Regions from separate parts of the Methylopila sp. 73B genome, predicted to be linked through region 2. Evidence: riboswitches for the same ligand, from Rfam matches in the RefSeq annotation. Region 2 holds a riboswitch; each other region holds the start of a gene.

What was found. A riboswitch is a leader RNA that binds a small molecule or an ion and turns the genes downstream of it on or off. The one in region 2 is predicted to bind cobalamin.
Region 1: another riboswitch for cobalamin. It lies ahead of bluB (5,6-dimethylbenzimidazole synthase); the one in region 2 lies ahead of K244_RS0104285 (CbtB-domain containing protein).
Region 3: another riboswitch for cobalamin. It lies ahead of K244_RS0111035 (TonB-dependent receptor); the one in region 2 lies ahead of K244_RS0104285 (CbtB-domain containing protein).

What each region holds. Positions count from the first base shown of each region.
Region 1 is NZ_JAFV01000001.1:3,073,412-3,083,775, forward strand. It holds gene K244_RS0114730 (TIGR00645 family protein) at 202-744, shown strand; gene K244_RS0114735 (hypothetical protein) at 847-1,347, shown strand; gene bluB (5,6-dimethylbenzimidazole synthase) at 1,360-2,067, opposite strand; cobalamin riboswitch at 2,142-2,326, opposite strand; gene K244_RS0114745 (heme-binding protein) at 2,463-3,185, opposite strand; gene denD (D-erythronate dehydrogenase) at 3,561-4,538, opposite strand; gene K244_RS0114755 (SDR family oxidoreductase) at 4,762-5,508, opposite strand; gene K244_RS0114760 (GNAT family protein) at 5,522-6,223, opposite strand; gene K244_RS0114765 (IlvD/Edd family dehydratase) at 6,274-8,148, opposite strand; gene K244_RS0114770 (hypothetical protein) at 8,394-8,744, opposite strand; gene K244_RS0114775 (type 1 glutamine amidotransferase domain-containing protein) at 8,801-9,373, opposite strand; gene K244_RS0114780 (pyridoxal phosphate-dependent aminotransferase) at 9,508-10,364, shown strand, end outside.
Region 2 is NZ_JAFV01000001.1:889,029-899,392, forward strand. It holds gene cobU (bifunctional adenosylcobinamide kinase/adenosylcobinamide-phosphate guanylyltransferase) at 1-443, opposite strand, end outside; gene K244_RS0104280 (CbtA family protein) at 451-1,203, opposite strand; gene K244_RS0104285 (CbtB-domain containing protein) at 1,217-1,399, opposite strand; cobalamin riboswitch at 1,435-1,642, opposite strand; gene K244_RS0104290 (Zn-dependent hydrolase) at 1,720-2,970, opposite strand; gene K244_RS0104295 (hypothetical protein) at 2,988-3,368, opposite strand; gene K244_RS0104300 (aspartate aminotransferase family protein) at 3,370-4,713, opposite strand; gene K244_RS0104305 (efflux RND transporter periplasmic adaptor subunit) at 4,943-6,094, shown strand; gene K244_RS0104310 (efflux RND transporter permease subunit) at 6,111-9,200, shown strand; gene K244_RS0104315 (ABC transporter ATP-binding protein) at 9,304-10,364, shown strand, end outside.
Region 3 is NZ_JAFV01000001.1:2,266,721-2,277,084, forward strand. It holds gene K244_RS21865 (hypothetical protein) at 1-317, shown strand, start outside; gene K244_RS0111000 (hypothetical protein) at 435-1,910, shown strand; gene K244_RS0111005 (hypothetical protein) at 1,938-2,264, shown strand; gene K244_RS0111010 (tubulin-like doman-containing protein) at 2,331-4,043, shown strand; gene K244_RS0111015 (GTP-binding protein) at 4,144-5,136, shown strand; gene K244_RS24170 (hypothetical protein) at 5,285-5,512, shown strand; gene K244_RS0111025 (hypothetical protein) at 6,198-6,494, opposite strand; gene K244_RS0111035 (TonB-dependent receptor) at 7,022-9,025, opposite strand; cobalamin riboswitch at 9,144-9,344, opposite strand; gene K244_RS0111040 (Na/Pi cotransporter family protein) at 9,425-10,364, opposite strand, start outside.

The sequences.
Region 1 (10,364 bases), 2.2 Mb from region 2:
GCCATCGCGGGGCGCCGGTTCAAGAGGGCGGAGATCACGAATAGGCGAGCGCTCGATTTGCCCCCGGGGGGTCCATCGGTCGTCGGACGGCGGCGAACCGCCGCGCTTCACGTCTTCGAGCGGTCGCCCGGGACCGCCGCGCCGCATGCTATCCGGGGCCCTCGGCGCATCGCCGACCGTCATCAACTCCGGAACCCGACCTTGTCCGCTGAAAAGCCCCTGTCCGCAGGCCGCCTGCGTCCGTTGCCTCTTGTCATCTTCAGCTCGCGCTGGCTCCAGCTGCCGCTCTATCTCGGCCTGATCCTCGCGCAGTGCGTCTACGTGTTCCAATTCCTAAAGGAGCTGTGGCACCTCGTGAGCCACGCCACCTCCTTCACCGAGCAGCAGATCATGCTGACCGTGCTCGGCCTGATCGACGTCGTGATGATCTCGAACCTGCTCGTGATGGTGATCGTCGGCGGCTACGAGACCTTCGTGTCGCGCCTCGGCCTCGCCGGCCACCCCGACCAGCCAGAATGGCTGAGCCACGTCAACGCCGGCGTGCTGAAGGTGAAGCTCGCCATGGCGATCATCGGCATCTCGTCGATCCACCTCCTGCGCACCTTCATCGAGGCCGGCAAGATCGGCGTGCCCGGCGGGCTCACCTCCGAAGGCGTGATGTGGCAGACCATCATCCATTCGATCTTCATCCTCTCGGCCATCGGCATCGCCTTCGTCGACAAGATGACGCAGCAGGAGCACTGAGCGGCGCGCAGGCTCCGGGCGTCGCCGCGGCCAGGGTTGATTCCGCCAGCGTGATCGGGCGATGACTCCTGCGGTCCATCCGCGCCGCAGGAGACCCGAGCCATGATCTCAGCCCGCCTCTCGCCCGCCGTCGCGCTCTCCTTGCTCGCCTTCGGCCCGACCGCCGCATCGGCGCAGGACGCCCCCGAGGTCTGGAACTCCGGCTACCAGATGGGCGCGCACTGGGCGGCGGTCTCCACCAAGGGCGGCGACGTGCTCTCGTTCTCCTGCGGCGAGGGCGGCGGGCCCCATGTCCAAAAGGGCGCCTCGGCGCGCGTGGTGCTGGCCTCCATCAAGGGCCAGGCCGCGACGCGCCAGACAGTCGAGGCGCAGTTTGTCGCCGACGGCCTCGCGGTCGCCTTGCCCATGACCGCGTCGGAGGGCGAACTGACGCTTGGCCAAGGCGCCGACCCCGCCGCCCTGGCCAAGCTTGTTGGCGCTCTTCGGACCGCCAAGGCCGTGTCGGTCGCGATCGAGGGCGTCTCCACGTCCTTCGCATCGACAGGATCAAGCGAAGCGCTCGAAGGCGTCGCCGGCTGCGCCAAGGCGCAGGCGAAACCGTAACCGGCGGGGCCCTCACTCGGCCTGAGTGGGCCTCTCGCCCCAGCGCTCCTCGAACACCACGTCGTCGAGCGGCGACCGTCGCGCCCAACGCCGCGCCTCGAGCTCGGGCCGGACGAAGAGTTCATCGACGTAGCCCACGCAGAGATAGGCGACGACCACGGCGCGCTCCGGCACGCCGAGCAGAGGCTTCAGATCCTCCGGGTCGAAGATGCTGACCCAGCCGACCCCGACCCCCTCCGCCCGCGCCGCGAGCCACAGGTTCTGCACGGCGCAGACCGTGCTGTAGAGGTCGGTGTCGCGCTGGTGCGTGCGGCCGAGGACCTGCGGCCCGCCGCGGTCCCGGTCGCAGGTGACGCAGATGTTGAGCGGCGCGGTCAGGATGCCTTCGAGCTTCAGGCTGCGGTAATGATCGCCGCGCGCGCCCTCGAACCGTTCGGCGGCTTCCGCGTTGCGAAGCGTGAACGCCTCGTGGACGCGGCCGCGCGTCTGCGGATCGCGGATGAGGATGAAGTTCCAGGGCTGCATCAGCCCGACCGAGGGCGCGGCGTGGGCCGCGGCGAGGATGCGCCGCAAGACGTCGTCCGGCACCGGGCGCGCCGAAAACTCGTTCCGCACGTCGCGGCGGGTCTCGATGGCGCGGTAGACGGCGCCCCGCTCGGCTTCGGAGAACGCCCCCGCCGGCGCAAGGTCCGAGGTCTGGTCGCCCTGCGGCAGGGGCATCGGAGACGTCACGGCAAGCGACATCGCTTTCGCTCCTCTTCAGCGAATGCAACGCCCCTCCCGCCGTCCGCGCGGTCATGGCTCTGGCGTCCGGCCGGTCTTCTGGCTCGGGATCGTCCCGGGCGCGGCGCCTTCCCGGCCTTGTCGGCCAGTGGCGTCATGCCGTCCCGGTCCCCCTCACAGCGTCGGGCACGCCGCGGGTTCGCACCGCGTTTCCGATTCTCCCGCTCGCGCGGGCACCGAACGATGCGGATGCTAGCCGCCCGCGCCGCGACGGCCAAGCCGCCGATGGTCGTGGACCCAGCGCGCCGCACGTCGCGCGGCGCGCCTCACAGGGGCCTGTCGTGCGGCGGGCGGGAACAATCACCTGCGGCGCGACCCGCTCGTTGGCGGCGTCAGGATGCCGGGACAGTTACGCCTGCGGTGCCCCTATCGTTCGGGCAATGCGGATGTCCGTTCGTGTTGTCGAAGATCATCTTGTCGGCGACGTTGGTCGGCGTTCTCGCCAGCCTGTTCCGCGTGCGGAACGCTGTTGAATGATCGGCGCAGGCCGTGTCCCCCGACAGCCCGAGCCCGCCGACCGCGGTGTTGCCGCTGTAGAGACCAAGTCCGCCGCCGAAGGTGATCGTGCCGCCGACGCGCTTGCCGATCAGCGGGTCCTCCGGCGTTCCGAACTTGGCGTAGTCGCCGTCGTAGACGGCGTCCCCATCCAGCGGGTTGCCCGCCGCGAGACCGAAGAGGGGATTGCCGCCGCTCGGGCTGCCCTGCACCCAAGGGTACAGCATCGCCGTCGAGATCGGCGCACCGTCAAGGCTGAGGCCGTTCGCGGTGAACGCCTTGGCGGCGGCGATCTGACGGCTGAGCAGCCATTGGGATCCAACGGTCGGTCCTGAGTAGGCGACGGCGCACACCGTCCCGCTACGGTTCACCACGACCGCCCAGTAGTGGTTGTTCAAGCCGGTGGAATCGACTTCGTCGGCCTGGAGAAGCGCTGATCTCAGCGCCGCGTGAGTGACCGGGCAATCTTCGGCTTGAGCAGCGTCGACATGCGCGACGGCGGCAAAGCCAGCCACGGTCAGCGTGCACGCAAACGCGCGCCCCATTTTCTGCAAGTTCATGGCGTTTCCCCGGAAAGTGTCGTTGTTTGAAGAACTGCATTCGCAGTCGACGCGTCAGCAAAAGCACGTCAACGCACAGGGCCGACCGTGTCGACCGGGCATCTCAACTATTCACGCAACAATTCGGGGGATATTAATCAGCCAGATGGGTATCCAAACAAAGACCAACGGTGGAAGGGAAGCTCCGCCGGCTGCTTTTGTCAATCAAAATTGGTAGCGAAAGACAACCTACGTGCTTTTGAACTCGTCCGGATTGGATGGCGTTTGGGTCGGCTTCACGGCCCGCGGCCGACGGGCCGTGAGGCCGACGGTCGCCGCCAGAAGGGCGCGGCCTCGCTTTCGCAGAGTTGAAGTCCGCGCCCCAAGCGGAGCGGCTTACGCCACGAAGGACCCGCCGAGTTCGTCCTCGATGTGCGCGCGGACGATCGCCTCGAAGCTGTCGTCGGCCTTGAAGCCGAGCTCGGCGGCGCGCTTCGCCTCGAAGGCCTCCGGCCAGCCGGACACGATCTTCAGCACGGTCGCGTCGGGCTCCCGCTTGATGCGCGAGGCGACCGCGTCGCCGGCGACGGCCTTCAGGCCCTCGATCATCTGGCCGACCGTCACTTCGACGCCCGGCAGCGTGATGTTGCGGCGCGGGCCGACCGCGGCGCCGTCGATCTCGGCGGCGTGGATCAGGAACTGCACTGCGGCGCGGGGGCTCGCCAGCCAATGGCGCACGTCGTCGCCGACGGGGAGGATCGCCTCGATGCCGGACAGCGGCTCGCGGATGATGCCGGAGAAGAAGCCCGAAGCCGCCTTGTTGGGCGCGCCCGGCCGCACGACGATGGTGGGGAAACGCAGCCCAACGCCGTCCACGAAGCCCTTGCGGGTGTAGTCGGCGAGCATGAGCTCGCAGCATGCCTTCTGCGCGCCGTAGGAGGTCAGCGGCGTCAGGTGGAAATCGTCCGGGATGTACTCGGGGAACGGCGCGCCGAACACGGCGATCGACGAGGTGAAGACCAGGCGGGGGACGTAATTGGCGTGGCGGATGGCCTCCAGCAGGTAGCGGGTGCCGTCCATGTTGATGCGCCACCCCTTGTCGAAGTCGGCCTCGGCCTCGCCGGAGACGATCGCCGCGAGGTGGAAGATCACGTCGGGCTTGTCGGCTGTCAGCTGCGACGCGGTCGCCGGCTCGGAGAGATCGGCCGCCGAGACGTTGACCGGGAACGCCGCGCCTTCGGGGGCCTTGGGGACAACCACGTCGACGAGGTCGAGCCGCTCGATGGTCCGGCCGGCGAGAGCGCCCTTGGCGACGAGTTTTTCGGTAAGCTTGCGGCCGACCATGCCGGCGGCGCCGATGACGAGGATATGCATTGTGTCTGTCCTGCTTACTGGGCGGACCATCGAGAGCCCGTTTGGAAATCTCAATCAGAGCGACGAGGTTGGGCGTGCGGTGAGACGCCAACCTGCGGTCGGCTCCTCGGCGTGGGGGGTCTGACGTCAGGCGCCTGGACCTCCTCATGCTGGTGAGCCCGCGTCAGCGGGCGTCTCGAAGCACGCGCACCCTCTTCTAAAGTCTCATGCGCTAGCCGGCCACCTAGATCGCAAAGCCGCCGTCGACGAAATGGAGGTGGCCGGTGACGAAGCTGGACTCCTCGCTGGCGAGATAGACCGCGAGCGCGGCGACTTCCCGGCCCTCGCCGAGCCGGCCCATGGGTTGGCGGTCCACGAAGGCCTGCCGGACCTCGGCCAGCGGCTTGCCCGACGCCGCCGCCTGTTCGGTCATGCGCTGCTCGAGCGAGGGCGACTGCACCGTGCCCGGGCAGATGGCGTTGGCGCGCACGCCGGAGCGCACGAAGTCCGCGGCGACGCCCTTGGTGAGGCCGACCACCGCCGCCTTGCTGGCGTTGTAGACGTAGCGGTTGGGCACCGCCTTCGCGACGCCCGCGACCGAGGCGACGTTCACGATCGAGCCTCGCCCGCGCTCCAGCATGCCGGGCAGTACGGCGCGGATCGTCCGGTGCATGGAGCGCACGTTGACGTCGAAGGCGAGGTCCCAGTCGGCGTCCGTGCAGTCGAGGATCGAGCCGGCGTGGACGACGCCCGCGGCGTTGGCGAGCACGTCGAAGGGCCCGTGCGCCGCGACCAGCGCAGCGACCGCCGCGCCGTTGCGCACGTCGAGCGCGGAGGTCACGGCGCCTGCGAGATCGGCGAGCTTGGCGGCGTCGAGATCGGTCGCGACCACCTCCGCGCCCTCGGCCAGGAACGCCTCGGCGATCGCGCGCCCGATGCCCTGCCCCGCCGCCGTCACCAGCGCGCGCTTGCCCTTCAGCCTGTCGGCCACCGCCGCCTCCCTCTCACAGCTCCGCGCGGATGTCTTCGAGCCGACGCGTCTGCCGGCCGCCCGCATCGAAATTGGCCGGCTCCAGCCAGCGCTCGAAAGCCGCCTTCACGCGCGGCCAATCCTCGTCGGTCATCGCGAACCAGGCGGTGTCGCGGCTCCGGCCCTTGACGATCATGTGCTTAAGAAAAACGCCCTCGAAGCGGAAGCCGAACCGGAGCGCCGCCGCGCGGGAGGGCGCGTTCAACGCGTCGCACTTCCACTCGTAGCGCCGGTAGCCGAGGTCCTCGAAGACGTAGCGCGCCATGAGGTGCATGGCTTCCGTCGCCGCGGGCGTGCGCTGCAGGAGCGGCGAGAACAGGATCGAGCCGACTTCGATCACACGGTGGTTCGGCTCAATGCGCATGTAGGAGGCGCGGCCGATCGCCCTGCCCGTCGCAGCGTCCCGGATCGCGAGAAAGACGGGGTCGGCGAGGCCCGCGGTCTTGGCCAGCTCCGCGGCGAGCGACTCCTCCGAGGTGAAGGGTCCGTTGAACAGGTAGGTCCAGAGCCCTGCGTTCTCAGCGCCCGAGACCACCGGGAACAGGTCGGCCGCGTCCACGCCCGGGTTCGGCGGGGTAAGGCGGACGAAGCGCCCTTCGAGCGTGGTCGCCGCCGGACGCAACGCCGGCTGCGCATAGGAAACGGCGAGACCGACGGGCTGTTCGGCTGGCGGCATGACGGGCGACCTTCGCGCGAAAAGGGGCGCTGTCCGCGCCCCCACACGCTTCAGTGGTTGTCGCGCGGCACGCCCATGGACTGGGCGACGCGTTGGTACTTCACCGCCGGCTTCAGCACCATGCCGTTGTCGAACTGGTCGACCATGCTGCGCTGGATCTCCTGCCACGGCGTCTGGTGCTGCGGGACCGGGAAGCCGCCCTTGGCCGCGAGCTCCGCCCGGCGGCGGTTCAGCTCCTCGACGGGCAGGAGGATGTTGGCCTCGCCCTTCCCGAGGTCGATGCGCACCCGGTCGCCGGTCTGCAGGATCGACAGCCCCCCGCCGGCCGCCGCTTCGGGCGAGGCGTTGAGGATCGAGGGAGACCCGGAGGTGCCGGACTGGCGGCCATCGCCGATGCAGGGCAGCGCGTGGACGCCCCGTTTGATGAGCTCGGCGGGCGGCTGCATGTTCACCACCTCGGCGCCGCCGGGATAGCCGATCGGCCCCGTGCCGCGGATGAACAGCATGCAGTTCTCGTCGATCCCGAGCGACGGGTCCTCGATGCGGTGGTGATAATCCTCCGGCCCTTCGAACACGATCGCCCGACCCTCGAAGGCCTCGGGGCTTTCCGGGTTCGAGAGGTAGCGCAGGCGGAACTCCTCGGAGATCACCGAGGTCTTCATGATGGCGTTGTCGAACAGGTTGCCGCGCAGCACCAGGAAGCCCGCTTCGGCCTTCAGCGGCGCGTCGAACGGCATGATCACGTCGGCGTCGAGGGTCAGCTTGCCGCGGCAGTTGTCGCCGATCGACCGGCCGTTGACCGTGATCGCGCTCTCGTGGATCAGGCCCTTCTCCATCAGCGCCGCGACCACCGCCGGCACGCCGCCGGCGCGATGGAACTCCTCGCCGAGGTACTTGCCGGCCGGCTGGCAGTTCACCAGCAACGGCACCTTGTGGCCGTAGGTCTCCCAGTCCTGCACGTCGAGCTCCACGCCGATGTGGCGGGCGATGGCGTTGACGTGGATCGGGGCGTTGGTGGAGCCGCCGATCGCGGAGTTCACCACGATCGTGTTCTCGAAGGCCTCGCGGGTCAGGATGTCGGAGGGCTTCAGGTCCTCCCACACCATGTCGACGATGCGCTTGCCGGTCTCGTAGGCGATCTGGCCGCGCTCGCGGTAGGGCGCGGGGATGGCGGCGCAGCCCGGCAGCGTCATGCCGAGCGACTCGGCCAGCGCGTTCATGGTCGAGGCCGTGCCCATCGTGTTGCAGTGGCCGACCGAGGGCGCCGAGGAGGCGACCAGCTCGATGAAGCCGTCATAGTCGAGCTTGCCCTCGGCCATCAGCTGGCGGGCGTGCCAGACGATGGTGCCGGATCCGGTGCGCTCGCCGTTGAACCAGCCGTTCAGCATGGGGCCGCCGGAGAGCACGATCGCCGGGATGTTCACCGTCGCCGCCGCCATGATGCAGGCGGGCGTGGTCTTGTCGCAGCCGGTGGTCAGCACGACGCCGTCGAGGAAATAGCCGTAGAGCGTCTCGACCAGGCCGAGGTAGGCGAGGTTGCGGTCGAGGGCGGCCGTCGGGCGCTTTCCCGTCTCCTGGATCGGATGCACCGGGAACTCGAAGGCGACGCCCCCGGCGGCGTTGATGCCCTCGCGGGTGCGCTTGGCGAGCTCGATGTGGTGGCGGTTGCAGGGGCTCAGATCCGAGCCGGTCTGGGCGATGCCGATGATCGGCTTGCCGGACTGCAACTCCTCGCGGGTCAGGCCGAAGTTGAGGTAGCGCTCGAGGTAAAGCGCTGTCATTCCAGGATTTTCGGGGTTGTCGAACCACAGCTGCGAGCGGAGCTTGCGCTTCTGGCCGGGCTTCAGCAGACGGACGTCGTCGCCGCTCTCGGCGTGGCCGTCGATGCTGCCGTGTCCGTTCCCGCCCTTGCCGTTGCTCGACATCTCGCGCTCCCTCACACCCCGCGCGCGACGTCTTCCGCGCCGCATCGCGTTTCGAATGGCTTCAAAGTGGGCGGAGAATGCTCCGGCGAATGCGGCGGATCAAGGACAATCGAACAAAAGTTCGGTTTCTGAAAACAAGTCTCAAGCCCTGCCGGACGCAACGAAAACGCCCGCTCCCTCGCGGGAACGGGCGTTAACGCCAGGCGACACGGGTTAACGCGCGCCGCTTATTGGTTAACTTGGGGTTAACCGCGGGTGTTCGTCGGCCCGAGCGGCTTGCCGTCCTTCGACCGCGTCTGGTCGCTCGGCGCGCCGCCCATGTCCTTGCGGGTGTCGTCGGCCGCCTTCTGGTCCTGAAGATAGGTGCGACCGTTGGTTGACTGAGTGCCAGTGGTGCTGCCGCCCGGGGCGGCTTCCGCGGCGCCGGTGGGCGCGCCGGGGTCCATACGGGTCTGGTCGGACTGGCGCTGGTCGTTCAGGTAGGTCTGGCCGTTGGTCGACTCGGCGCTGTTGGGGCTCTGCGCCATGGCGGCGGGAGCGACGGCGAACGAGGCGGCGATGAGGCCGGCGAACAGGCCGTGAGCAAACTTGGTCATGTTAAATCTCCTTACGAGAGTTGGCCGTCACGTTGGTCGGTCATTATCTATGGAGATCAGGCCGCGGAGCGGCGCTGACCGTCGTGCCGACCTTCGGCGAATTCTTCGATGATCTTGGCGTTAAACGCCGGAATGTCGTTCGGGTTGCGCGAGGTCACGAGGCCTTGATCGGTAACGACTTCCTCGTCCGAAACGATCGCGCCGGCGTTCTTGAGATCCTGCTGGATCGACTTGAAGCCCGTCATCTTGCGGCCCTTCACCAGGCCCGCGCTGATCAGCACCTGCGGGCCGTGACAGATCGAGGCCACCGGCTTGCCGGCTTCGAAGAAAGCGCGGGCAAAGCTAAGAGCTTTGTCATCGACGCGAAGGGCGTCGGGGTTGAACAGGCCGCCGGGGATCAGCAGGCCGTCGAACGACCCCGCGTCCGCGGAGGCAAGCTCCTGGTCGACCCTGACCTTCTGGCCCGGCTTGTCGTGCTCGAAGCCCTGGATTTCGCCGGACTTCGGGCTAACGACCGTGATCACGGCGCCGGCCTCCTTGAGGGCCTTCACCGGCTCGGTCAGCTCGACCTGCTCGAAACCGTCGGTGGCGAGCACGGCGATGCGACGCCCGTCGAGGCGATTGGCCATGATGAAACTCCTTGAATTGTCGGCGTAAGAACGCTTTGAAGCGCGTCCGCGGCGCGTCACGCGCTTGTTGCAAATACAACCCAGAGCGGCGGGCGATCGTTCCCCCTCTCGCCATGCAAGCGAGCATTTCAGTGATGCGTATGAACACCCTCACGACCGTCGCGGCCTTCGACCGCATCGGCGAGGAAAACGCCTTCGCCGTGCTCGCCCGCGCCACCGCCCTTGCGGCCCACGGGCGCGACATCGTCAATCTCGGCATCGGCCAGCCGGACTTCCCGACGCCGCCGCATGTGGTGGAGGCGGCGGTCAAGGCGCTGCGCGACGGCCACCACGGCTACACGCCGTCGGTCGGCATCCTGCCGCTGCGCGAGGCGGTGGCCCGCGACCTCGACCGCCGCTTCGGCGTCGCCGTAGATCCGGACCTCGTGATGATCGTGCCGGGCGGCAAGGTGACGATGTACGCCGCCATCCGCCTGTTCGGAGAGCCCGGCGCGGAGATCCTCTACCCGGACCCCGGCTTCCCGATCTACCGCTCCATGATCGAGCACACCGGCGCGACGCCGATCCCGGTTCCGGCGCGTGAGGAGAACGGCTTCGCCTTCTCGGCCGACGAGCTGCTGGCGCTGATCACGCCGCGGACCCGGCTGATCATCATCAACTCGCCCGCGAACCCGACGGGCGGCGTGACTCCGGCCGAGGAGATCGACAAGCTGGTGGCTGGCCTCGAGGCCCATCCGCACGTGGCGATCCTGTCGGACGAGATCTACGACCAGCTGATCTTCGATGGGCTCGAGCATCGCACGCTGCTCGCCTACCCCGAGATCCGCGATCGGCTGATCGTGCTGAACGGCTGGTCCAAGACCTACGCCATGACCGGCTGGCGGCTGGGCTGGTCGATCTGGCCGAAGGCGCTTTACGACGACGTCCGCAAGCTCGCGGTCAACGCCTGGTCCTGCGTCAACGCCGCGACCCAGTATGCGGGCATCGCGGC
Region 2 (10,364 bases):
TCGCGGAAGGCGCGGGCCAGCGCGTTCTCGGGGACGATGCCGTAGCCTACCTCGTTGGAGACCAGGACGACGGGAGCTTGCGCGGCGCCGAGCGCCACGAGCAGGCCATCGACTTCGCGCTCCACGTCGAGATCCGCCAGCATCACGTTGGTCAGCCACAGCGTCAGGCAGTCGACCAGCAGCGCCGTCCCGGGCGCGGATTCGGCGGCGACGACGCCCGCGAGCGCCAGCGGCGCCTCGACCGTGCGCCAGCCCTCGCCGGCGCGGTCGGCGCGGTGACGGGCGATCCGCTCCCGCATCTCGTCGTCGAAGGCCTGCGCCGTTGCGACATAGACGAGGTCGAGCCCGGTCGCCGTCACCAGCCCCTCGGCGAAGCGGCTCTTTCCAGAGCGCGCGCCGCCGAGGACGAGGGTGACGGTCCCGCGGCGCGCGGGGATGGGCATCGTCCCGTCAGGCCGCCGCGAAGCGCCCGCGCAGGGCGCCGGCGAGAACGCCGATCGCCGCCCAGAACACGAAGCCGGTGACGATCACCGCCACCACGAAGTCGTGCTCCAGATCGCGCGGGATGGCCGGCGCTTCGGTCGCCTGTGGCGCGCCGATCACGTGCGGCGCGGCGATCAGCACGATCGCGCCGAGCGCAGCCATGGGCGAGCGGCCGTAGGCGAGCAGGGCGAGGCCGGCCGCGGTCGCGATCGCCGTGCCGATCCACCAGATCTGGCGGTCCATCAGCGGCGCCCCTTCGACGCCAGGCGCCTCCGGCGGCAGGCCGATGGAGGGCGCGAGCGTGAACACCGCGAAGCCGGCGAGGCCCCAGAACAGGCCCTCGCGCCACGAAGTCAGGCCGCCCTTGAGCTCACTCGCGGCCACAAGCAGCAACGCGAAGCCGACGCCGCTGACGACGTTGGCGGCGAGCGTCCAGAGGAAGCGCTCGGCCCCGTCGGCGGGCGCCCATTCGTCGCCGCCGCCGTGCTCGTGGGCTTCGGCCGCCGCCACGTCGGCGGCGGACGCCGCGAGGTGGTCATGGACGCCAGAGGCTTCATGGTCGTGGGGCTTTGGCGCCGACGCCTCGGAGCGCGCCTGCTCGAAGACTTCCGCCTTCACGATCAGCGGCTGGGCGCCGAACTGCTGGACGACGGTCAGGACGACGCCCGCGCCGAAGCCCACCAGCGCCGCGAGAAGGACGATGGTGCGAAAGAGGGTCATCTTGGTGATTCCCTCAGTGGCAGGGAAAGCCGATGGAATGCCTGTGGTCGTGCGCCGCGTTGTGGGCGGCCGCCATCTGCGCGAAGCCGGTCCCGCCAATTACGATCACGCCAAGCAGAAAGGCGCAGACGATCGGCAGCGCGCGGGTCGCGGAGAGGGCGCCGGCGCGGGTCGGGGAACGGGTCAGGTCGGTCATCACAGGCCTCATGTGCCCTCCCACCGAGGGCGTTGGCGGTTGCTCGCGGTTCCGGCAGGTGTCCTGGCTCGCGGGTCGCGGCGGTCGCGCCGGCCTTCCCAGGTCGAAACCCAGTGGCCATGGTCCTTGGCGCGCCGCTCGCCGCTCACAGTTGCGGGGGCAGCTCCGGATTCGACGCGCCGAGGCGCGTCCCACCGGATTCCCTCAGAGGTCCCGAAGGACGCCGAAGCGAATGACCGAGGCGTAGCAGACGACGGAGGGCGGGACAACGGAAAGCGCAGCCGCCGTTCGTAGGATGGGTGCCGTCAGCGGACCACGCCTTAGCCGAACTTCCGGTCGTAGCGAAGGGCGGCGTCGAGCAGGACCTGGGCGCCGGCGGCGCACTGCTCCAGCGTGGAGCTTTCGGCCTCGTTGTGGCTGATCCCGTCCTTGCACGGCACGAAGATCATCGCGGTCGGCGCCACCCGCGCCACGTAGGCGGCGTCATGCCCGGCGCCGGAGACCATCCTGCGCGAGCCTTGGCCGAAGGCCTCAGCCGCGGCCTCGACCGCCGCCACGCATTCGGCGTCGAAGATCGTCGCGGGCTGGTCCCAGATGCGGACCGGCGCGCCTTCGAGGCCGAGGTCCGACGTGATCTCCGCGACCGCCGCGATGAGGTCGGCCTCCATGGCCGCGACCTTGGCGTCGTCGGGCGAGCGGAAGTCGACGGTGAGGAAGACCTCGCCGGGGGAGACGTTGCGGGAGTTCGGCTTGACCTCCATCAGGCCGACGGTGCCGACGCAGTCCGGCCGCGCCCGGCCGATGCGATCGACCGCCGCCACCACGCGCGAGGCGCCGACCAGCGCGTCGCGGCGGAGCCGCATCGGCGTCGCGCCGGAATGGGCGTCTTGGCCGATGAGCGTGATCTCGTACCAGCGGATGCCCTGCACGGCCTCGACCACGCCGACCATCTTGTCCTCGTCCTGCAGGATCGGCCCTTGCTCGATGTGGAGCTCGAAGAAGGCGGAGAACGTCCGCGCCCCGCAGGGCTCGTCGCCGCGGTAGCCGATGCGTTCGAGCTCGGCTCCGAAGGTCGCGCCCTCGCGGTCGGTCTGGGCGAGCGCCGTCTCCTTCGCGATCGCGCCGGCGAACACGCCCGATGCGAGCATGGCTGGGGCGAAGCGCGAGCCTTCCTCGTTGGTCCAGTTTACCAACTCCAGCGGCGCATTGGTCTCGTAGCCGGCGTCGTGAAGAGTGCGGAGGACCTCGAGCCCCGCCAGAACGCCCAGCACGCCGTCGAACTTGCCGCCGGTCGGCTGGGTGTCGAGGTGGGAGCCGAAGGCGATCGGCGCGAGGTCGTCGCGACGGCCCGGCCGGCGGGCGAACATGTTGCCCATGTCGTCCACCGTCACCGCGCAGCCGAGCGCCTCGCAGGCCGCGCGGAACCAGTCGCGCACCTGACGGTCTTCGTCGGACAGCGTCAGCCGCCGCACGCCGCCCTTGGGCGTGCCGCCGAAGGCCGCGGTCTCGTGGATTGCGTCCCAGAGCCGCCGGCCGTCGACGGCAAGGTTGTGAGTGGTGGGCGTCGCCATGGGATGCCTCCGGAGGATCAGTAGCCGAGCAGGGCGGCGACGATGCCGACCGGCGAAGGGGAGAGCCCCCGGCCGACCGCGATCGCCTCCCAGACGAACAGCACGAGCGCCGTCGCTCCGAACGCCACGCCGAAGCGCCGGAAGGCGTCGCCCACGCGGGTCGCGGCCTCGGCGCGCGCCAGCATGACGATGGCGGCGGCGAGCGCGGCGGCCACGAGCACGACGACGATCGCGTAGCGCAGGTTCGCTGCGCCGCGGATCTGCGGGCTGTGGCCGAGGCCGACCACAGACAGCGCGATCAGGCTGATGAAACCGAGGCCCCATCCGAAGAAGGCGGCGCGGCTCAGGGGGCGGTCGTCGGAGGGGCGAGGGGTGGGGGATCTGTCGGGAAGCGTCATCTCAGTCGAGCGTGCGCAGCACGTCGGCGAGCGTGCCGACCAGTTCGTCGATCTGCGCTTCCGAAATGATCAGCGGCGGCGACATCGCGATGATGTCGCCGGTGGTGCGGATCATGATCCCTTTCTCGTAGGCCTTCAGGAAGGCGGAGAAGGCGCGCTTGGTCGGCTGCCCCGGGATCGGCTCGAGCTCGACCGCCCCGACGAGGCCGATGTTGCGGATGTCGACGACGTGGGGAAGGCCCTTCAGCGCATGCAGCTCGTCGGCGAACCGCGCGCCGGTCTCGCTCGCCCGCGTCAGCAGGCCTTCCTCGGCGTAGGTGTCGAGGGTGGCGAGCCCCGCCGCGCAGGCGAGCGGATGCGCCGAGTAGGTGTAGCCGTGGAACAGCTCGATGACGTGCTCCGGACCGTTCATGAAGGCTTCGTAGATCGCCGAGGACACGAACACCGCGCCCATCGGCACCACGCCGTTGGTGATGCCCTTGGCGGTCACCATGATGTCCGGCGTCACGCCGAACCAGTCGGCGGCAAAAGGCGCGCCGAGTCGGCCGAAGCCAGTGATGACCTCGTCGAAGATCAGCAGCAGGCCGTGCTTGTCGCAGAGCGCGCGCAGCCGTTCGAGATAGCCCTTGGGCGGCAGCACCACGCCGGTCGAGCCCGCGACCGGTTCGACGATCACGGCCGCGATGGTGGAGGCGTCGTGCAGCGCCACGAGCCGCTCGAGGTCGTCGGCGAGCTCCGCGCCGTGTTCCGGGATCCCGCGCGAGTAGGCGTTTCGCTCGCGGTCGTAGGTGTGGCGCAGATGGTCGGTGCCAGGCAGGCCGGGACCGAAGGCCTTTCGATTCGTGACGATGCCGCCGACCGAGATGCCGCCGAAGCCGACGCCGTGATAGCCGCGCTCGCGGCCGATCAGCCGGAAGCGGCCGCCTTCGCCCCGCACCTTCTGGTAGGCGAGCGCGATCTTCAGCGCGGTGTCGACCGACTCCGAGCCTGAGTTGGTGAAGAACACATGGTCGAGGCCCTTCGGGGCGAGCGCGGTCAGGCGGCTCGCGAACTCGAAGGCCTTGGGGTGGCCCATCTGAAAGGCGGGCGCGTAGTCGAGCTCCGCCACCTGCCGCTGCACCGCCTCGACGATCTTCGGCCGCGCGTGGCCGGCGTTGACGCACCAGAGCCCCGCGGTGCCGTCGAGAACCTGCCGGCCGTCGGAGGTGGTGTAGTGCATGTCCTTGGCGCCCACGAGCAGGCGCGGCGCGTCCTTGAACTGCCGGTTGGCGGTGAACGGCATCCAGAAGGCGTCGAGATTGTTGGTCGCCGCGGGGGCGAATGCGGCGGCGGAACTCGGGGACATGACGGCTGATCCGGTCTCGAAGACAAGCGAAGGCGGCGGCAGGGTGGGCCGCCCGCGCCCGCCGGGTCAAGGCGGGGGATGGCATGGCTCCCGCGCTGGCGTCCCGCCGTTTCGCATCCCGATCGCGTGATCGCGGCGCACGGAGCGGAGCCCCGCGTCGTAAGAGGACAGCGCGGGTGTCCATGGCGCCGCCGCTCGCGCTGGATTATGGTTGTTGTCAGGAGATCGCATGCGCACGTCGTTCATCGCCCTCGCGGCGCTCGCCGCGGTTGGAGCCGGCGCTTACGCCGGACTGAACGATCTGTTGCCGTCTCCCGTCCAAAGCGCTTTCGACAAGGTCGCCGTCGCTGCGGGCCGTTCCGGCTCAAGCGCCGCGGCGAAGCCCGCTCAAGCCCCGGCGACCGGCGTCGCCGTGGAGGCCGTCGCGGCGAAGCCTCAGACGGTCTCGTCGCGCTTCGCTTCCGTGGGCTCTTTAGTGTCCGAGGAGTCGGTGCAACTCGCGGCCGAACAACCCGGGCGGCTCGTGTCGATTAACTTCAAGGACGGCGACCGGGTGGCGGCGAACGCGCCGGTGCTCAAGTTCGACGACACGCTGCTGATGGCGGAGCTGCAGGACCTCGAAGCGAGGCTCGCGCTCGCCGAGGCCAACTACAAGCGCGCCCAGTCGCTCTCGAAATCGGGCTACGCCACCGACACCGCCCGCGACCAGGCGATCGCCGACCGGGCGATCGCAAAGGCCGCGGTGGAGCTCGTAAAGGTGCGGCTCGGCAAGACCGAGATCCGCGCGCCGTTCGACGGCGTCGTCGGCTTCCGACTCGCTTCGGTCGGGGCCTATGTCCAGGCCGGCCAGCCGATCGTCAATCTCGAGAGCATCGACACCCTGAAGGTCGATTTCCGCGTGCCTGAGACCCGCCTCGGCGACGTCAAGGTCGGTCTCGGCGTCTCGGTGTCGGTCGACGCCTATCCCGGCCGGACCTTCGAGGGGAAGATCTACGCGATCGATCCGCTGGTCGACGTCAACGGCCGGGCTTTGAAGGTTCGCGCCCGCCTCGACAACGCGGACCGTCTGCTGCGGCCCGGCCTGTTCGCCCGCGTCGACGTGACGGCGGACGAGACCCAATCGGTGGTGGTGATCCCGGAAAGCGCCCTGGTGCCGCGCGGCTCCGAGAATCTCGTCTACCGGGTGAAGGACGGCAAGGCGGTCGAGACGACCGTGAAGCTCGGCGAACGGCGGGTCGGCGAGGTCGAGATCGTCGACGGGGTCTCGGGCGACGAGATGGTCGTGGTCGCCGGCCAGCAGCGCTTGAAGGACGGCGCTGCGGTGCGGGTCGTCGATCCCGCCCGGCAGGCCGCCGCGGCGCCCGCCAAAGCCGCCCGCTGACGCGGGGCGCGCCGCCATGAAGATCGCCGAAATCTGCATCCGCCGTCCCGTCTTCGCGACGGTGCTCAGTCTCGTCATCCTGCTGGTCGGCTTCGTGTCCTACCAACGGCTGGCGGTGCGCGAATATCCCAACGTCGACGAGCCGACGGTCTCGGTCACGACCGCCTATCCCGGCGCTGCCGCGCGGATCATCGAGAGCCAGGTCACTCAGGTGCTGGAGGATTCGATCTCCGGCATCGAGGGCATAGACGTCATCGAGAGCCAGAGCCGGCAGGAGTCGAGCCGCATCACCGTGCGGTTCAACCTCAACGTGAACCCGGACGTCGCGGCGAGCGACGTGCGCGACCGGGTGGCGCGTGTGCGTCAGAACCTGCCCGACGAGATCGACGAGCCGGTCATCGCCAAGGTCGAGGCCGACGCTCAGCCGGTGATGTATCTGGCGTTCCGGTCCGACCGGATGAACCAGCTGGACCTGACCGACTACGTCAATCGCTACGTGCTCGACCGTTTCAAGATCCTGCCCGGCGTCGCCGACATCCAGATTTTCGGCGAGCGTAAGTATGCAATGCGGATCTATGTCGACCGCAACCGTCTCGCGGCCTACGCGCTCACCGTCCAGGACGTCGAGACCGGGCTCGCCCAGCAGAACGTCGAGATCCCCTCCGGTCGGATCGAAAGCGCCGACCGGGAGTTCTCGGTGCTGTCGCGCACCGGCCTGCAGACGCCCGAGGAATTCGGGAACATCGTCGTCAAGGTGGCGGACGGCGCCCAGGTGCGCCTCCGCGACGTCGCAAAGGTCGAGCTCGGAGCGGCCGACGAGCGCAAGCAGTCGCGCTACGATTCCGGCCCCGCGGTCGCGATCGGCGTCATCAAGCAGGCGACGGCGAACCCGCTCGAGGTGTCGCAGGGCGTCCGCAAGGCGATGCCCGAGATCCAGGGGACGCTGCCCGAAGGCGTCACGGTGCTGCTGAACTACGATCAGGCGGTCTTCATCGACAAGTCGATCGAGGCGGTGTGGCACACGATCGTCGAGGCGATCGTGCTCGTGGTTCTGGTGATCTTCTTCTTCCTGCGCACCGTGCGCGCCTCGCTGATCCCGGTGGTGACGATCCCGGTCTCGCTGGTCGCGACCTTCGCGATGATGCTGGCGCTGGGCTTCACTGTGAACACGCTGACGCTGCTCGCGCTGGTGCTCGCGATCGGCCTCGTGGTCGACGACGCCATCGTGGTGCTGGAGAACATCTATCGCCACGTCGAGGAGGGCATGAAGCCCGTCGACGCGGCGATCAAGGGCTCGCGCGAGATCGGCTTCGCCGTCATCGCGATGACGGTGACGCTCGCCGCCGTCTATGCGCCGGTGGCGTTCTCGCCTGGCCGGACGGGGCGGCTGTTCACCGAGTTCGCGCTGACGCTCGCCGGCGCCGTCATCGTCTCGGGGTTCGTCGCGCTGACGCTGACGCCGATGATGTGCTCGCGCATGCTGAAGCACGACCCGAACCCCGGCCGCGTCTTCATGGCGATGGAGCGCGGCTTCCGGGCCACCGAGCGCGGCTACAAGCGCCTCGTCGGCGCGGCGCTCAAGGCGCGCGTGCTGGTCGTGCTGCTGGCGCTCGGCGTCGCCGGCGGGGCGGGCCTGCTGTTCACGAGCCTCACCTCGGAGCTTTCGCCGGTCGAGGACCGCGGCATCCTGCAGATCCGCGGCCAGGCGCCCGAAGGCTCCACCATCGCCTACAGCACCCGCTACACCGAGCAGTTGGAGGCGATCCTGCGCGCCACGCCGGAGGTCGACGGCTACCTCACCATCATCGGCCAGCCGCTGATCGCCAACGTGCTCGGCCGCGCGCCGCTGAAGGACTGGAGCGAGCGCGACCGTTCGCAGCAGCAGATCATGGCGGAGCTGTCGAAGAAGCTGCGCGACATCCCCGGCCTCGCGCTGTTCACCACCAATCCGCCGGCGCTCGGCCAGCGCGGCGGCGCGCGTCCCGTGCAGTTCGTGCTGCAGACCTCGGGCGCCTACGAGGACCTGGACCGCACCGCCAAGGCCTTCGTCGCGAAGATCTCCGAGAACCCCAACCTGACGAACATCGAGAGCGATCTGGAGCTGAACGCGCCCGAGCTCAGGGTGGAGCTCGACCGCGCCAAGATCGCCGATCTCGGACTGGACGTCGCGATGGTGGGCCGAACCCTCGAGACCATGCTGGGCTCCCGGCAGGTCACCCGGTTCGAGCGCGACGGCGAACAGTACGACGTCATCGTGCAGCTCGCGAACGCCGACCGCGCGACGCCGGAGACCTTGTCGACGATCTACGTCCGCACGCCGGACCGGGGCGGGCAGGGCGCGCAGATGATCCAGCTGTCGAACCTTGTGAAGGTGGCGGACTCCGTCGCCCCGCGCGAGCTGCGCCGCTTCAACCAGCTGCGCTCGGCGACCATCGAGATGAACCTCGCCGACGGCTACACCATGGGCGAGGCGCTGGCCTATCTCGAGCGGATCGCCGCCGAGACGCTGCCGGAGACCGTGCAGACCGACGTCAACGGCCAGAGCCGCGAGTATCTCGCCTCCAACCAGAGCCTGGGGCTGATCTTCGGCCTCGCGATCCTGTTCATCTACCTCGTGCTCGCGGCGCAGTTCGAGAGCTTCGTCGACCCATTCATCATCCTGCTGACCGTGCCGCTCTCCATGACCGGCGCGCTCGGGGCGTTGTGGCTGACCGGCGGCACGCTCAACGTCTACTCGCAGATCGGCCTCGTCACGCTGATCGGCCTGATCACCAAGCACGGCATCCTGATCGTGGAGTTCGCGAACCAGCTGCAGGAGCAGGGCAAGGACCGCCGCGAGGCGGTGGTGGAGGCGGCGGCGCTGCGCCTCAGGCCCATCCTGATGACCACGGGCGCGATGGTGCTGGGCGCCGTGCCGCTGGCGCTGGCGACAGGGGCCGGCGCCGAAAGCCGCGCGCAGATCGGCTGGGTGATCGTCGGCGGCATGACCTTCGGCACGCTGCTGACGCTGTTCGTGGTGCCGGCGGTCTACAGCTTCCTAGGGCGGAGAGCCAACGCTTCCGAGGCCGGCGTTGCGCCGGCGCTGCCCGCGGCGGCCCCCCGCTGAGTAGGGCGGCCACGCTTGCGGGCATGGACGGGGAGGGCTACAGGCTCGGCCCGAAACCTCGCCCGTCGAGGAGTTTGGCCCGCCGAAGAGCTTGAAGGACAGCATGTCCGTCACCGCGCCGCAGACCGATCCCGATCGGATCAGCGACCTCTCGCGTCGCGAGACCCGCATCGACGAGCCGTTCCGCGCGCGCGTCGGACGTCTGAAACGGTTCGGGCGGGAGTTCCTGCTGCCGCACGCCCGCGATCTCCTTGTCGCGGTGGCCGCTATGGGCGTTTTCGCCGGCACGGTCGTGGCTTTGCCGTGGCTGTTCAAGTCGCTCGTGAACGACATCCTGGTGCGCCGCGACGCCAGCGCGCTCTACGAGATTGTGGGCGTCGTGCTCGTGCTGTTCGGACTACGCGCCGGCGCGGGCTACCTGCAGCAGTACATGCTGTCGCGGGTCTCCAACCACGTCTCAACCTCGCTGCAGAACCGGATCTCGAACCACCTTCTCGGCCTGGACCTCGCGTTCTTCCAGAAGAACAGCGTCGGCCAGATCATCGCCCGCGCCACGGACGACGTGAACGTGCTGAACAACACGTCCACCAACATCGTCGTCACGCTCGGGCGCGACCTGGTCACCTTTCTGGGCCTCGTGATCTACGTGCTGTGGGCGAGCCCGCAGTGGTTCCTGCTGGCGCTCGCCGGCGGCCCGCTGATCGCCATCCCGGCGGTCATCGCCAACCGCAAGCTCCGCGCCCTGATGCGGCATGGGCAGCAGCTCGGCGGCGAGATCCTGCAGGCCTTCGAGGAGGCGCTCCACGGCATCCGGGGCGTCAAGGCCGAGAACCACGAGGACGTGGAGCGGAAGCGCTTGCGCGACGTCATCGTCGGGCGTCGCAAGATCGGGCTCAAGGTGGCGCGCACCCGGGCGGCGCTGTCGCCGATCGTCGACGTCGTCACCGCCCTCGCCCTCGTCGGCGTGTTGCTGGTGGGCGGCTCCCAGGTCATCGACGGCTCCAGCGACGCCGGCGAGCTGATGGCCTTCGTGAGCGCCCTGATGCTGCTCTACGAACCGCTCCGCCGCCTGCTGCAGGTCAACGCCCAGCTCCAGATCTGCGGCGTGTCGATCGCCCGCATCTACGAGATCCTCGACCGCCGGCCACGGATCGTGGACGCGGG
Region 3 (10,364 bases), 1.4 Mb from region 2:
CCAACGAGGACAGTCCGTTCAACGGCTGCTCCCATGCCTATCTGGCCTCGGCCTGGTCGCTCCTCCGGCACATGGAGACGATGCCGCAGGTGAAGGAAGATGCGCTGCGTCTCGCGAGCGATATCGAAGCCGGGTGGGCGCGGACGCCGGAGACGCTCTGCGTCGCGAGCGCCGAGGTCTTCCATACCGCCGCCATCGTTAAGCCTGCCTGGGCGCAGGCGGGGTGGGCCTGGGGGGGCGCTGGCGCCTCTGCGATCCTGATGTTGGCCGCAGGTTTCTTCACGGCGCGCGCAGCCGGCGCGCGGATGGGGACGTGACGCCGGGCAAAGCGGAGCCTGGCCGGCGCCTCCGGCGGTAAGGGGCGAAAACGGGTCGGACGCCCTCGCTGGATGGGCGGACGGTGACGCGCGTGACCACGTAAACCAAGGTGACCCATGACTTCTCTCGAAGAGAAGCTCAAGCAACGGAAACTCGGCGCGCTGAAGCGCGGCGTGCACCGTCTCGGAGGCGAGGCCGGACTGGCGTTCAACGTCCATCTGGTGGGCGTCGGCAAGGCCGGCGCGGACGTCGTCGCCGGCGCGCTGCGCGCGCTTCCCCGCGAAGGCCTGCCAATGTCCGCGCTGGTGGTCGATGTCGGAGACGGCGACCTCGCCCCCGTGCGCGAGGCCGCGGCCGCGTTGCCGGCGGGGCGCGCCGACGTCCAGACCCTTGCGCTCGCAGAGCTCGGCGCGGCCGAACTCGCGTCGACGTTCGAGAACTATGGAAGGTTTCTGAAGCTCGAATACCCGATGTTCCCCTGGGCGCTCGACGGGCAGGGCTGGCTCCCGGCCGGCAAGCCTCTTTCCGAAGGCGGCTCGCTCCGCCGCGCCTACGCCAAGGCGCTCTATGGCCGCGCCTATTATGACGGCGACCGTCCGGCCGCGGAGGCGATCCGGCGGTTCGGCCGCGCCATCAGCGATGAGCCCGCTCAGTCGATCGTCTGCGTCGTCTTCGGAATGGGAGGCGCCGGCGGCGGGATCGTGGTCGATCTCGCCCGCCATCTCGTCAATGTGGCGCTGGCTCGGCAGGCGCTTGTCATCGGCCTCGGCGTTATGCCGTGCGACGGCGATGCTCCCCGGAGCTCGGGAGGGGCGCTCTACGCGGCGCTGAACGAGTTCGACTGCCTTGGCGATGAAGGCAAGAACCATGGCGTGGTCCGGACCTGCGGCGAGCTGTTCCGCAATCCCTTCACCGCCGGTCTTCTGCTTGCGCCGCAGCAGGGCGTCTGGGCGGCGACCGGCGATCTCTCCGCCACGCATGCGAAGGTGGACGCGGAGCTCGTCGCGCTGCTCACCGGCCGCGGCGGCGCCAACCTAATGGAGGCGCTGCGGATGCTGAACTGGGTGGCCGCGCCCTCCACCCAGCATTCCGCCGCCCGCACTCCGTGGGGCGACAAGTGGATCCACCTGCTCGGCTTCGCCGATCTCGCGGCGCCGGGCGTCTCCGGGAAGGGGCTGCGCCGAAGCCTCGGCGTGCTCGACGCCTATCGGCCGGAATTCGTGGAGATCCGAGTCCCGTCGGCGAGCCTCGACGCGGCCGAGACGGTGGCGGCGGCGATCACCGAGGCCTTCGCGCCGGAGACGCCGCCGCAGAGCGTGGGGGAAGGCGTCGGTTCCGCGCAGTTCGTTCTGCCCTCCTTGCGCAAGACCGATCTCGCCGCCTTCGGTCCCGCTCGCGCGGCCTATGAGGCGGAGAACGCGGACGACCGACTGCTCGATCATGCGCTGCTGCTCGAGCAGGGGATCGTGCTCAGCGAACCTTCGCAGCGAATGCCCGGCATGACGGGCGCGGCCCTGCGCGGCGGCGCGGGCTGGATCGCCGTGGCGATGGAGGCGCTCGCCGGCGGCGAGAGCCTCCAGGCGGCGAGCTGACCCCCGGTCCGGTGCAGGAGACGACAGATGCCGCTGAACTGGCAAGACGTGAAGGTGAAGTATGGCGGCGGCGCAAAGGTGCCGACGATCACCGGCGGCAAGTTCGTGACGATCTCCGACGTCTCGGACGAGGCCATCCACATCTGGACGCCGATCTGGACCGCCGAGCTGGCGCGGGCGGATTTGGAGAAGGGCGTCGCCCTCATCGAGGAGGGCGTAATCTCGACCGATCCGGGTCTCTTCGTCGAAGACTACATGCTCTACGTCACCCGCAATCGGGCGACGTCCACCGCGCACATCTTGCGAGATCTTGGCTATCTCGACCTCACCGAGACGTTTTCGGTGCGGTGCTGAGGAGCTGCGACGATTCCGAAAACCGTTTCGGGAAACGAACGAAGCAACATTGTCTTGGAGGTTACTGTGACAGCATCCCTGTATCATAGCTCGACCGGCACGCAGGCTCCGCACTGCATGCATGTCGTCGGCGTGGGCCGCACCGGCGCGGCCTATGTCGAGGCGCTGTTGCGCACCGGCGAGATCGAGGACCATCTCGCCGATCCGCGCGCCACCTTCGCGGCGCTCGTCATCGATATCGGCGAGCAGGACATGGGTCTCGCCCAGGACTACGCGTCCGCCTTCGTGAAGCGGCTGGAATCTCGCGGCATCCCCACCGACCGCTTCTCGTTCCAGTCAGTAGCGCTTCCCGTGCCGTCGAAGGAGGAATTTTTCGAGGGTATGAATCGGACCCGGGAGTTCCTGAAGCTCGAGTATCCACGTTACTACTGGAATCCGAACTTCGAATCCTACGTTCCGAAGTCCTATGTCATGCCGAAGGCCGGTGAGCATTTCCCGCGCGCCGTCGCCAAGGGCATTTACGCCAACGCCTATTACGCCGGCGACCGGCCGATCGACGCCGCGCTCAGGACCTTCACGGCCCAGATCGAGAAGGCGGGGCTGCCTTCGATGGTGACGGTCTGCTTCAGCCTCGCGGGCGGCACCGGCAGCGGCATGGTGGTCGATCTGGCCCGCCACCTCTCCAATGTGAAGCTCGGCCGACGCATCCCGGTCATCGGTGTCGGCCAGTTGCCGCACACCGGCGACCCCGACACCTATCGCGATGCGCCCCAGCTCTACACGGCCTTGAATGAGATCGACTGCATGATCGACGACGACAAGAACGCCGGCGTCATCACCGTCTGGGGCGATCTCTACCGCAACCCTTTCACCGGGGGCTTCTTCGTCGTCAATCCCGAGCAGAGCTGGCAGCGCCTGACCGCCTACACCACAACCGGCGAGCCGGATGTGCGCCAGTTCTTCAAGGAGACGGTGACCAATCGCTTCGTGGCAGATTCCTTCATGCGCTTCGTCGTCTCGGACAACGGACGCAACCTGTTCCGCGTTATGCGGCCGGCCGGGATGACGGGCGCGCCGCACGAGACCGTGCCGTCCAAGTCGCGCAGTTGGACGTTGTTCGACGTCGCGAAGCTCACCCATCCGGGCGTGCAAGTGCTGCCAGGCGAGGCGCCGTCGAAGTGGGAGGCTGTCGTCGAACAATGGACGCACTTCATCCCGAAGTTCGACGGACTGAAGGAGGGGTTCAAGACCGACTTCGCGGAAGTCCTGATCTACGGCTCGCGCAACATGGACATGGGAAAAATCGCCGCCGATTTCCGCGGGATGATGGGCAAGGAATATCTGCTCGACGACGAGTCGACGCTGCAGGTCTCCACGCATGAGTTCTTCGACGCGTTGACCTCCTACGCCAACGTCATCCTTGCGGGCGTGGCCAAGACCGACCTCGAGGCGTTCTGGGCGAGCCAGAAGACTTATGAGACGCTGAGCTGGGAAGAGAAGCTGAACGAGCACGCCTGGCTGATCGACATCGGGCCGATGCTGTCGGAGCCGGCGATCCGGTTCGAGGGCATGGCCGGCGAGTGCATCTGGGGCTGCGCCTGCTGGGTGGTCGTTCCTTACGACGAGCTTCGTGGTGACAAGCTGCCGCCGCCGAACCGCAAGGTGATCCTCGAAGAAGGCATCGCGGCGATGACGAAGACGGTCGTGTCGACGCCGGGCGGCGCCGCTGAAAAGAAGAAGGCGAACAAGAAAGACGTGGGCGAACTCGTCAACGCCTGACGTCCGTCGGCGGGGCCGGCGTCCGGCCCCGCCGCCTGATACGCTAATGCGCCGAGCAGTGGTCCTGTCGCGGCGCTCGTTCATTGCAGGGAGTGAAGTCATGTCCGCAGGAGCGCAGCATGAGGATGGTCGGGACCGGATTCCTGCCACCGTGATCACAGGCTTCCTGGGGTCGGGGAAGACGACGCTGATCAACAACATCCTTCATGCCCAGCACGGAAAGAACATCGCCGTCATCGTCAACGAATTCGGCGAGATCAGCATCGATGGTCAGCTCGTAGTCAAGGACGAGCAGGCGGAGCTTGTCGAGTTCAACAACGGCTGTCTGTGCTGCACGGTGCGGGGCGATCTGATCGAGACCCTCGACAGGCTGCGGACCCGCAAGGGCGATCTCGACGGCATCCTGATCGAGACCACCGGGCTAGCCGATCCGGCGCCGGTGGCGTCCACCTTTTTTGTAGCCGACGCCGTTAAGGACAGCATCCGCCTCGACGCCTTCGTGACCATGGTCGACGCGGTCAATCTTGAGATGAACCTCGAGCAGAGCGGGGAGGCGGTCGAGCAGGTCGCCTTCAGCGACGTCATCCTGATCAACAAGACCGATCTCGCCTCCCCCGAACAGGTCAAAGCCGCGGAGACCCGCGTGCGTGCGCTCAATCCGCTCGCGAAGATTCACCACACGGCGAACGCCGAGATCGACATCGCCAAGGTGATCGGCGTCGGCGCCTTCGACCTCGTGCAGAAGCTCGAGGTCGACCCGGAATTCCTCAACGAGCATGAGCATGAGCACGACCGGGCCGTGGGCTCGTTCATCCTCGAGGAAAGCCGGCCGATCGACGTCAACCGCTTCTCGCTGTGGCTGAACGAGCTCGCCCAGACGCGTGGCGAGGACCTCTATCGCACCAAGGGCGTGTTCAACGCGCGCGGCTTCCGGGAGCGCATTGTGTTCCAGAGCGTCAGGATGCTGACCACGATGCGGCCGGACCGGCTCTGGGAGGAAGATGAGGCCCGCCTGTCGCAATTCGTCGTCATCGGGAAGAATCTCGACCGCGCGGAATTCGCCGAGGGCTTCGCGCGCTGCGCGGTCGGCTGAAATGGCCAGGAGCGAGCATGCGTCCGATCCGGCGGGGGACGCCGATCCGGTCTACCGGGTCCATGTCTTCTGCTGCGTGAACGAGCGCCCGGAGTCGCACTGGCGCGGCTCATGCGGAGGAAAGGGCGCCCGGCGACTCTGCGACTACATGTGTCGGCTCGGAATGGCGCTCGGCGTGAAGCGCATCCGGGTCAACCACGCGGGCTGCCTCAACGTCTGCGAACACGGGCCGGTCATGGTGATCTATCCCGAAGGCTCCTGGTACCGGTTCGAGACCGAACAGGATGTCGCCGAGATCCTCAAAAGCCACGTCATGGGAGGGCGCCGAGTTGAACGGCTCGCGCTCTCCATCGACCCGGCGACGATCCATGAGTGACGGCGCGAACCAGAGCCGTCGGCGACTGCCCGGCGTCGGAGCCTACGGTTCGATTTAACGGTCGAGCTTTGAAGAGAGTTTGGGTCTCGTCGCAGTGACGAAGGAACGGAGATGAGACCCAAACCCTTGAGCCCGAAACCGCCTGCGGAGCAGGTGGTGACACGCCTGAAATGATCGCGAAGCGCTACGGACGGTTTCGCCGCAGGACAAAGCGGCGAAAACACCGAGTATTTCTGGACGTTGGGGGCCCCCAAGCAGGGTGAGAGCTTCGAAGGGACCTAACTTCTGAGAGCGCCCACGCGGTGAAGGTCCGTTCCAGTCGAAGCGAGTGGCGCCTCCAAGCCTGCTCCTGGCGCGCGCGGGCACGACCATTAAATCGGCCACTGACATACGACTCCTATCCGTTTTTGGGACGATCGCTGCGGTCCGGAAGAGGATGGGTCTCGTAGGCGGCGGGCCGGCTGCAGAGTCTCTGTCGTCGCACGCGACGCTTCGCCGCGAACTCCGCCTCAATCCGGTCCAAGGCGCAAGTGGACCGACGCCTCGCCTCAGCCGGCTCCTTCGTGTGAAGGCTCTCCCACTTCTCCGTCTTGGGCGTCCCCTTGAATGTCCTCAGGTGCGGCAGGAGATCGGCGGGGACCGACACGCGAACGTAGCAGACGCCGCCGTGGCGGACCCCTGCCGGTTACCTGCAGACCTCAATGGTGCGCGTCCGCCGGACGCCGCGGCTGTCGCGAAACCGCTGCCGCTCAAGCCGGCAGCTCTCGCGGGACGACTCCGCCATCGCGGCTCCGGCGGCAAGCCCGAGGATGCCGACGCCGACGATCGCCGCAGCCGTGCGGCCGCCGTCATGATGATGGCCGTAATAGCCATGGCGCCGGTGTCGCCAGTGATCCGCCTGCGCCGTCACGGGAGCAAACGTGAGGCCGATGAGCGTGGCGGAGAGCGCGGCGGCGGAGACGCGGAAGCTGAGCGACATCATAGGGTACCCCTGGGTAATGAGCCAGGCTTCTTAATAACCGAAGGATGAGCTGGATCAAGGTTAGCCGGCGCAAGGTCCTTAAGTGATGGTTGATGAGGGAGCGTCGATCCTTGACGGAACGGCGCTTTGAAGAGCGCCGATCTTAGCCGCGAGCCATGCATGGCGCCCCGCCCTTTCGGCCGAGTGACCGTCCGCGGCGGCCCCTTGGCGGCGACGAGCCGAGGGTCGCCGATGCGCTCCAGCAGGTCTTGGAACGCCGGGTGGGCGCTGATGGCGGAGCGGCCGCGGACCGCCCATGCCGTCGACGGCAAGCAGGTCGACCCGGCCTGAACGATCGTCTGCAGCGGGAGCTGGCCGCAGTTGTCGAGCTGCAGTTCCGCCGCGACGTTCACGAGGCCGGCCCGCCTTCAGCACAGAGATGGCCGCGCGGGTGGTGGAGCGGTCCGCCTGCACGGGGCCCGGCCGCAGCGCAACCCCCGCCAACGCCGCCGCGGCCCAGAGGGCCGGCGCCAACGTCCGCCCGCCCGTCAGAACGACACCTTCACGCCGCCATAGGCCGCCCGGCCGGGCGTGTTGTAGGTGAAGACCTCCTCGTACTGCTTGTCGAAGAGGTTCTCGATCCGTCCGTAGACCTCGGCGTTCTCGGTCACCTTGTAGGAGGCGGCCATGTTGACGAGCGTGTAGGCCTTCAGCGAGACGGGCGCCCGCTCGAATGTCTCGGCGTCAAACCGGTTGTCCTTCTGCCGGCCGTTGTAGACGACGCCAAGATTGGCGTTCGCGCGGCCGTCGAGGAACACGTAGTTGACGTTCACGCTGCCGATGTGGCGCGGCCTGCGGACCAGCGTGTCGCCGTTGGGATCCTCGCCGTCTGTGAACGTGTAAGCGGCGCGGACGCTGACATCCGCGAAAGGCCTCACCGTCAGGCCGAGTTCGACGCCGTCGATTTTGGATTTGCCCGCGAGGTTGACCGGCTGACCCGCGCCTTTCGCCGGGACGAACTCACTGGAGATCAAGTCCTTCACGCGTTGCTGGAAATAGGTCGCGTCGAGGACCACGCGGTCGTTCCAGAACGGCTGGTCGAAGCCGACGTCCCAGCCCTGCGCCCTCTCCGGCGTGAGGTTCTCGTTCGAGACGAAGTTGTCGGCGAAGCCGAACAGCTCGAAGGTCGTCGGGTTCTTCAGGCCCGTGCCGTAGGAGGCCCGGATCTTGGTCTTCGAGCGCTGGAAGGTGTAGGCGCTCGCCAGACGAGAGGTCGTGTCGTCCTCGAACCGGTCGTTGAAGTCGTGTCGGATGCTGCCAGTCACGAACAGGCTGTCGAACAGGCCGAGCTGGTACTGTCCGACGAGACCCGCGTTGTCGATGTGCTGCTTGACGGTGGGCGCGCGCTGAGACGGAAACTGCGTGAAACTGTCTACGGCGTCGCGCGTGTGATCGGCGCCGAAGGTCACCACGTGGCTCGCCGGCAGCCCTGCTTCGGTCGCGAAGCGGTAGTTCGTCTGGTAGTCGAACCGCGTCATCTCGCCGACGGTCGCGAAGGTCTTCGCACCGTCGCCGTCGAAGCTGCGGCGGTCGGAGTTGGTGTAGCTCAGCCCCGCGACATGGCCCCAGGCGCCGTCGAGCAGCGTCGCCGTCATCTGCGCGCGGCCGTAGAACTGCTTGCCCTTTTCGGTGTCGCGAGTGTCGACGGAGGCCGCAAAGGGCGATCCGTCGGAGGCGGCTCCGAAGCCGTCGCGATCGGCCTTGAAGTCGGTGTAGCGGGCGACGCCGGTGAACTCGAGGAGCTCATTTGGCCGAACCGAGACCTTGGCGAGGCCTGTTCCGCTTTGGTAGCCGTCGCGGTCGAGCGAGGAGGTCGGCGCGAAGGCGTCGAAGCGTTTGGCGGTCGAGATCCCGCTCGTGCGATAGCCCTGGCCGGCGATGAGATAGTCATAGGCTTGCGTTCCGCCGGACACGGAGGCCGTGCCGGTGAGGGCGCCGAACGAACCGCCCTCGATGTTCGCCCGGAAGCGCGTCGGTCCCGGCTCGCCCTTGCGGGTCGTGATGTTGATCACGCCGCCGACCGCGTCGGAGCCGTAGAGCGCGCTCTGTGGACCCCGCAGCACGTCGACGCGCTCGACTTCGAGATTGAGCAGGTTGGCGAAGTCGAACTCCGCGCTCGTGCCCGGATCGTTCATCCGGATCCCGTCGACGATGACGAGCGTCTGGTTGCCCTCCGATCCGCGGATGCGGACCTGGGTCAGGGCGCCGAGCGGACCGGTGCGGTTGACGGCGACGCCGGGGAGTTCGCGCAGGACGTCGGAGACGACGCGGATCTGGCGGCGCTTCAGTTCCTCGCCGGAGATCGAGGAGACCGCGCTGCCGATCGCGGCGGCCGGGCCCTCGACCCGGTTCGCGGTGACCGAGATCTCTTCGAGCGCGGTGGAGTCGTCGGCGGGCGCCTGCTGGGCGGCCGCTGAGGCGGCGAGGACGGAGGAAACGGCGAGGACGGCGGCCGCGTGGGCGCGCCGTGGGCGGGACAACAGGTTGGACATGGAGACCCCGAGCGGGACGAGTGGCACGTCACCGCGAACTCGAGGTCTTGCCGCAAACGCACGTCACGTGCGCCGACGGTTCGCCCACCATCGGTGCACCCCGCCCGACGCGTTCGCGTGTGACCACACGACTGACGGCAGGTCTCCTGGCTCACGGGTCGCCGCGCTGGTCGTCGCCTTCCCGGGACCGAAGGCCCAGTGGCTGAGTGACGAAGCGCTCGCCGTTTACAGTAGCGGGGGCTGCCGCGGCATGAGGTCGTTAGACCCGCACCGCGTTCCCTTTTGATCCCCGAGGGGAACCGTCGCGGCGGACGCTATGGCGGACATGTCGCGGCTGTCAATTGGCGCTGCGGCCGACTCGGGACCTCAGCTCCCGCCCATCAACAGGAGCGACGCCGGTCAGGACCGCCCCGGCGCCAGCCGGCTCGCGCGAAGCTGGCCGTCGCTCTCGAGCAGGCCGTGGACGGTCGCTGCGATGTGCGCCTCGATGCGCTTCAGGTCGCGCGTGATGTCGAGCTGCAGCGCGCTGGTCTCGATCTGGTCGGCGCGGCCCGACCGCATCTCGGCGAAATGGCGTTCGGTGGCCTCGCGCTCCAGTTCGCGGAACTGCTCCTTCTCTGCGACCAGCCGCCGGGCGGCCTGGTGGTCGCCCGACATGAACACCGCGACCGCGAGGCGCAGGTGCTCGCACAGCCGCGCGTGCATGGCGTCGATGCGCTGGATCGCGGCCGGCGGCAGCAGGCGTTTGTCGCGGATGCGCTGCGCCGCCATCTCCATCAGGTTCTTGTCGACGATGTCGCCGATGTGCTCGAGGTTGATCGCGAGAGCGAGCGTGGCGAAGACCCTTTGGGTCTCCTTGTCGCTCAGCCGGTCGTGGTCGATCGCCCCGATGTAGAGCTGGATCTTGTCGTAGAGCGTGTCGAGCACGTCGTCGGTGCGGCTGACGTTGAGCACGCGGCCGATGTCGTCATGGGCGAAGGCGCCCTGCGAGCCCTTCAGCATGCCCTCCACCACGTCCGCCATATGCAGCACCTCGCGCGCGGCGTTGGCGAGCGCGACCGAGGGCGTCGAAAGCGCGGCCTCGTCGAGGTACAGCGGCGTGGCGGGATCGCCTTCCGTCGGCCGGTCGGGCAGCGCGCGCTTGAGAAGCGCCGCGAGCTGCGGCAGCAGGCCGATGAACAGCGCGGCGGTGGCGAGGTTGAAGGCGAGATGGCCAAGCGCCGCGAGCCGCGCCGGATCGGCGTCGACGACGGACAGCGCTTGTGCGATCGGGCCCAGGAACGGCAGCGCCAGCGCGCAGCCGACGAGGCGGTTGGCGAGATTGCCGAGCGGCGCCCGA